DNA from 3 places in the Rhizobium sp. Leaf321 genome. Region 2 is predicted to be linked to each of the others. Evidence: predicted binding sites of a transcription regulator. Region 2 holds the regulator's gene; each other region holds the start of a gene.

Region 1 (2,274 bases), on a different contig from region 2:
ATTATCCGGGCCAAGGTTGCCTTTCGGGGTTCGTCGTCCTACATCAGGCGGGCCAATCCTAGGGGGCTGAAGTCATGGCGAAAATTCGCAAGGTCGCATTTCAGATGGACCACATTTCCGGCATCAACATTGCCGGCGATTCCACATTCGCCATGGCGCTCGAAGCGCAATCGCGCGGTTACGAGCTGTTCCACTATACGCCCGACCGCCTGACGATGCGCGACGGACGCATCTTTGCAGCTCTCGAGCCGCTGCAGGTGCGCGACATCAAGGGCGATCACTTTACCCTTGGGGAAAAGCAGCCGACCGATCTGTCGACGATGGATGTCGTGCAGCTTCGCCAGGATCCGCCCTTCGACATGGGCTACATTACATCCACCCATCTTCTGGAGCGCATCCATCCGAAGACGCTCGTGGTCAATGACCCGGCCTGGGTGCGCAACTCGCCGGAAAAGATCTTCGTTACCGAGTTCGCCGACCTGATGCCGCCGACACTGATCTCCCGCGACCCGGCGGAGATCGCCAAGTTCCGCCATGAGCTCGGCGACATCATCCTGAAGCCGCTTTACGGCAATGGCGGTGCCGGCGTGTTTCATTCCGCCCGCGATGATCGCAACTTTACCTCGCTTCTGGAAATGTTCGGCCAGATGTATCGCGGCGAGCCCTATATCGCGCAGGCCTACCTTCCGGCAGTGCGCAAGGGCGACAAACGCATTCTTCTCGTTGACGGCGAACCGGTCGGCGCGATCAACCGCGTGCCCTCGGAAACCGACAGCCGCTCCAACATGCATGTCGGCGGCCGTGCCGAGGCGACCGATATCACGCCGCGCGAAAAGGAAATCTGCGCCCGTATCGGGCCGGCTCTGCGCGAGCGCGGCTTCATCTTTGTCGGCATCGACGTGATCGGCGATTACATGACCGAGATCAACGTCACATCTCCGACGGGCATCCGCGAAGTGAAGAAGTTCGGCGGTGCTGACGTCGCGAGCCTCATGTGGGATGCAATCGACGCCAAGCAGAACTGATAACCGTTCACATCTGTTCTCGTTATGCAACCTGATGCACGCTGCCTTCGTCTCATGCGCGAAATTGTTCACTGCCTGTTCTTGAAATTCGCCAGCAATCGTGCAAGCTTTCAACCTGTAGCACGGTAGGCGGGAATATCCCCACCTTAGCTTGCGCATGTGGGCGGGTCGGAATGGTCGCGCGTATCAGAACGGTAGCATTTCAGGGCATTGAAGGCATTCCGGTCGATGTGCAGGTCATGATCGGGCCGGGCAAGATCGGCATGCATATCGTCGGCCTGCCGGACAAGGCAGTCGCCGAAAGCCGAGAGCGGGTGCAGGCAGCACTGCATGCCTCGGGCCTTGCCATGCCGCCGAAAAAAGTCACGGTCAATCTCGCCCCGGCCGACCTTCCCAAAGAAGGCAGCCATTTCGACCTCGCGATCGCCGTTGGCCTGATGGCAGCGCTCGGTGCCGTACCCGGCGACATGCTGGCCGATTATGTCGTGATCGGCGAGTTTAACCTCGATGGAACGCTTGCCGCCGTCGCCGGTGCGCTTCCGGCGGCCATCAGCGCCAATGCGATCGGAAAAGGCTTGATCTGCCCAGCCGAAAGCGGCGCCGAGGCGGCATGGGCTGGACCCGGCGTCGATATTCTCGCCCCCCGCAGCCTGATCGCGCTCGCCAATCATTTTCGCGGCACGCAGGTCATGTCGCGGCCGCAGCCGGCGGTCCGTGCACCGCCCGCCAATCTGCCTGACCTTGTCGATATCAAAGGCCAGGAAAGCGCCAAGCGCGCGCTCGAAGTCTCGGCTGCCGGCGGTCATAACCTCCTGATGGTCGGTCCGCCCGGTTCGGGAAAATCCATGCTCGCAGCCCGCCTTCCGTCGATATTGCCGCCGCTTTCGGCAACCGAACTGCTCGAAGTCTCGATGATCCACTCGATCGCCGGCCAGCTTTCGGGCGGAAAGCTGTCGGACCGGAGGCCCTATCGCATGCCGCATCATTCCGCCACGATGGCGGCACTGGTCGGCGGCGGTCTGCGCGCCAGGCCCGGAGAAGCCTCGCTCGCGCATCACGGCATCCTTTTCCTGGATGAGTTTCCGGAATTCTCGCCCCAGGTTCTCGATGCGCTCCGCCAGCCGCTGGAGACTGGCGAATGTGTTATCGCCCGGGCCAACCACCGGGTCTCCTATCCGGCGAGCATCCAGCTCGTAGCCGCGATGAACCCGTGTCGCTGCGGCATGGCGGGACAACCGGGACATAGCTG
Region 2 (2,274 bases):
CCTGTAACGGCGTTTGCGTGCTCATCAAGACCACCGCGATCTGCCGGTAATGCGGCGATTCGCTGGCAGGAAAACAGCAAGATGTCATCGACCTCGGGGACTGCCGCGAACGCCAGACGGAATGAGACTTCGCTCTCCCCACCATCGGGCAACTGCATCGGGCGGGAGAATTGAAGCATCTCGCCCGCAGACATGTGCCCGTCCACAAAACGGATATGATCGGCCGCTGAATCCTGCGTCCCGACGACCACCGCCGATAGACCTTCCCTTTTCCGCTGGCCGCGGAAGCGGATGTCGCGATCAGTGAACACGTTGCCTCGTTTTGCCGCAAGCGAGGCTAGCCGACGGTTCACAATGGCCAGCGGCTCGAGATACGAGCCATCCGCGAAGAATATGCAGGCATTGGCTGTGCCGAAAGGGTGAACACCTTCAGGTGCCACAGTAAAGCCGAGAGCGGTCAACCTCCCCCGCGCTGACGCCAGATCTGCAACGGGCAGAACCAAATGATCGACTGACTTGTTACCCACTTACACCCCCAAAGTCTTATTCCGCAGAACATTGGCTATCGCGGGAAACTCGGCAAGTGCTGCGCACGAACTGAATACGTGATCGAACGCTGAAATGAGACTATTCTTCAGCAGAAATTTGGGGCTTGCGGAACACAGATAGAACATATAGCGTCCGTTCTGCATTTGTTTCCAATTCTGAGGGTCCCGTCCATGCTGACACGCAAGCAACAGGAGTTACTTCTGTTCATCCACGAGCGGATGAAAGAATCAGGCGTGCCGCCGTCGTTTGACGAAATGAAGGACGCTCTCGACCTTGCATCGAAGTCCGGCATCCATAGGCTTATCACCGCGCTCGAGGAGCGTGGCTTTATTCGCCGTCTGCCGAACAGAGCACGCGCGCTCGAAGTGATCAAGCTGCCTGACGCCTATGTGGCGAACCTTCATCCGCGACGGGGATTTTCTCCCAGTGTCATCGAGGGAAGCCTCGGCAAAACGCAACCGGTCGTCGCTCAGAAGCCGGCGCCGGTCATGGCGGACAATCCGTTCTCGACAAACATTCCGGTCATGGGTCGAATCGCTGCCGGCGTGCCGATCTCCGCGATCCAGAACAACACCCATGACATCGCCGTTCCGATCGAGATGCTGGGTTCCGGCGATCATTACGCGCTCGAAGTGAAGGGCGATTCGATGATCGATGCCGGCATCCTCGATGGCGATACCGTCATCATCAAGAATACCAGCACCGCAAGTCCAGGCGATATCATCGTTGCCCTGGTCGATGAGGAAGAAGCGACCCTGAAGCGGTTCCGCCGCAAGGGTGCCTCGATCGCACTGGAAGCGGCAAACCCGGCTTACGAGACCCGCATCTTCCCGCCCGACCGGGTGAAGGTCCAGGGCAAGCTTGTCGGCCTTATTCGCCGCTACCATTGAGAACGCTGTCATCCCGGAGATGCGCAGCAACAGCCTCCGGGATGCCAAAGTCGAATTGTCGCGTTCGCCAGTCATAGAACCGGTGGACGGTCCACGGACGGCTTGAGGTCTGTGCGCTGTCTCGCATCGCCGCCGTAATCTTGATGTCTGGCGCTGTCGCGTTCGGAATAATGGTGATTTCCAGTGCGCCAGTCCGGCGCAACGTCCGCCCGCTGAGAAGCAAGGCGCCGGAGCGGCAAGTATCGAAGCGTGCGCCGGGCGAGACGATGATCCGACCGACATCGCAGGCAAGACCGGTGTATCGGTTGTCTTCGACAGTGACGATCCGGATGTCCTGAGCAGTCTGCGCCGCGCACAGGATTTTCGGCAGACAGGCGAATCGTCCGGGCTTCAATGCTTGAAGAAAACCCCTGACATATTCGATTTCCCGGCGCGTCAAATCCGGTCGCGAATGTGGTCCAGGTGGTCTGTCATCGCTTTTCGCAAGGCTGGCACCTCGCGCTGGTTCCGAAGAGGCAAGAACCGGCAAGGCGAGCGGTTGTTCTCCGGTCTCAAGCACCAGCGCTCGCCGCCATTGATCGTAGATAAATCCCGGCGGTCGGGTTCGATTGAGGGTGATCTTGTCATCCTGGATCACGCCGACCGATGCGCCGTCTTCGGATATGACGATATCAGGCCTCGGCGCCGAGCCTGAGCGGACCGCAAAGAGCAAAGCCACCGCCATGAACAGCGCGCCTGTCAACCTCAGCGGCGTGCGCAGCAGCGTCAGAAGCAGAAAGCCTGCCGTCGCCAGAGGCAGGAAAAGCGGGTTCTGCCGGCCGATGGCAATATCGCC
Region 3 (2,274 bases), on a different contig from region 2:
TACCTGCTCGCGGCCATATTTGCGCTGAACGTAGCGGATCACTTCTTCGCGGCGATCCTGGCAGAAGTCGATGTCGAAGTCGGGCATCGAGACGCGGTCGGGATTGAGGAAGCGTTCGAACAGCAGCGAGAAGCGCAGCGGATCGACGTCGGTGATCGTCAGCGCATAGGCAACCAGCGAGCCTGCACCGGAACCGCGGCCCGGACCGACCGGGATGTTCTGCAGCTTTGCCCATTTGATGAAGTCGGCAACGATCAGGAAGTAGCCCGGGAACTTCATCTTCTCGATGACGCCGAGCTCGAAATCGAGCCGTTCGCGATAATCCTGCTCGGTGAAGCCGGCGGTGATACCGAGTTCGGCCATCCGGTTCTCGAGGCCTTCGACCGACTGACGGCGCAGCTCCGCCGTTTCGGCGCGCTCCGCTTCTGCCGGATCATCGGTGGCGCCGGTGAAGCGCGGCAGGATCGGGCTGCGGGTCTTCAGGATGAACGAGCAGCGTTTGGCGATCTCGACCGTGTTTTCGAGCGCTTCCGGCAGATCGGCGAACAGCTTTGCCATTTCGGCACGGCTCTTCAGGTAATGGTCGGGCGTCAAACGGAAACGGGTATCGTCGGATACGATCGCATTGTGCGCGACGGCCATCAGGGCATCATGGGCGTCGTAATCGGACTTGCCCGGGAAGAAGGCCTCATTGGTCGCGACCAGCGGCACATCCTGGTCGTAGGCAAGATCGATCATCCGCTGCTCATGACGGCGGTCGTAAGTGCCGTGACGCTGCAGTTCAATATAGAGACGATCGCCAAAGGCCTGCTTCAATGACAGGAGGCGCGCCTTTGCGAGTACGGTGTTGCCATCCTTCATTGCCATGTCGACAGGGCCACCGGCAGCACCTGTCAGCGCGATCAGTCCTTCGGTGCCGCCATCTTCGAGCCAGGCGCGGCAGATATGCGTTGCCGCCTGCCCTTCTCCATCGAGATAGGCACGGCTGACGAGATCCACCAGCCGCTCGTATCCCTTGGCATTGGCGGCAAGCACAACGATTGCCGGCAGCTTCGCCAAATGGCCGTTGCGGCGCTCGTCTGGCTGATCCTCCATGTCAATCGACAGCTGGCAACCGATGATCGGCTGAATGCCATCACCGATGGATTTTTGGGCGAATTCCAGCGCGACGAAGAGATTGTTGGTATCGGTGACGGCGATCGCGGGCTGATTGTCCGCGATGGCCTTGGAGAGGATTTTCTTAAGCGGCAGCGCACCTTCCAGAAGCGAATAGGCGGAATGGACGCGCAGATGCACGAACTGTGGCGTCGCTCCCAAATCCTCCGATTCCGATTGTAAAGTCGCTGCGTCCGCCATCTGATACCCATTCCTTGAATCGGGTCATTGTCCGGCGCGGGGGCTTCAGAGTCGAGTCAAGAATGGTCTTCTCAACCTCTTTCCGCTTGCGCCCGCCGGCTGGGCGAGCACGGACCGGCTCACATCACCAGCATGATCATCGACAAGCTGGCAACGAAAGTTGCAATGGAGGCGAATGCGGCAATATCACGAAGAAGGTCAGTCATCGTCGTCTCCCGTGCTCGTTTATGTTGGCACTTTGTTCTCTTTTCGTCCCAACGTCAATAGTAGAACAAAACGGGAATAGAAGATTCTGACCGATGGTTAATGCTGCTTGCTGGCTGGAGGTAACCAGCGCTCCATAGGACCAAGCCGTTGCCGGCCGACGCACGCGGTCGGCAGCCAAACGTCAGCCATCGCTGCGGATCGCTGACGTGACGTCATTCCATGGCAGCAGTGTCCATCGCACGCCCCTTCGAGGATGTGACGATGGACACTATCGGATTAGGGGCACGCTTTGGGGATCAGTGCGTTCGCTAGAACTCGACGACTTTGCCGCCCTCGATCGTGACGCGACGATCCATGCGGGCAGCGAGATCATGATTGTGGGTGGCAATCAGGGCAGCAAGCCCTGACTGGCGCACCAGCGCCTCCAGCGCTTCGAACACGTAGGATGCCGTCTTCGGGTCGAGATTGCCGGTGGGTTCGTCGGCCAGCAAAAGGCGGGGCGCGTTGGCCACCGCACGGGCAATCGCCACGCGCTGCTGTTCACCACCAGACAGTTCCGACGGGCGGTGTTCGCCGCGATGACCGATTCGCATGTAATCGAGAAGCTGGCCCGCGCGTTCGCGCGCTTCTCCCTTCGAAAGGCCGCCAATCAGCTGCGGCATCATGATGTTCTCGATCGCCGTGAATTCCGGCAGGAGATGGTGAAACTGG

The links. The regulator LexA, encoded in region 2, represses DNA repair genes until DNA is damaged. The targets are predictions, from matches to a motif close to TGTTCNNNNTGTGTTCNG.
Region 1: ASF70_RS07565 (YifB family Mg chelatase-like AAA ATPase) is a predicted target of LexA. The motif match lies at 1,091-1,108, and genes of this name have one in related genera.
Region 3: dnaE (DNA polymerase III subunit alpha) is a predicted target of LexA. The motif match lies at 1,624-1,641, and genes of this name have one in related genera.

Annotation. Positions count from the first base shown of each region.
Region 1 covers NZ_LMOF01000006.1:232,877-235,150, forward strand. Annotated here, with positions in the region: gene gshB (glutathione synthase) at 75-1,025, shown strand; gene ASF70_RS07565 (YifB family Mg chelatase-like AAA ATPase) at 1,199-2,274, shown strand, end outside.
Region 2 covers NZ_LMOF01000007.1:185,815-188,088, reverse strand. Annotated here, with positions in the region: gene ASF70_RS13705 (VOC family protein) at 1-527, opposite strand, end outside; gene lexA (transcriptional repressor LexA) at 720-1,439, shown strand; gene ASF70_RS13695 (ComEC/Rec2 family competence protein) at 1,420-2,274, opposite strand, start outside.
Region 3 covers NZ_LMOF01000006.1:1,280,574-1,282,847, reverse strand. Annotated here, with positions in the region: gene dnaE (DNA polymerase III subunit alpha) at 1-1,356, opposite strand, end outside; gene ASF70_RS12465 (ABC transporter ATP-binding protein) at 1,872-2,274, opposite strand, start outside.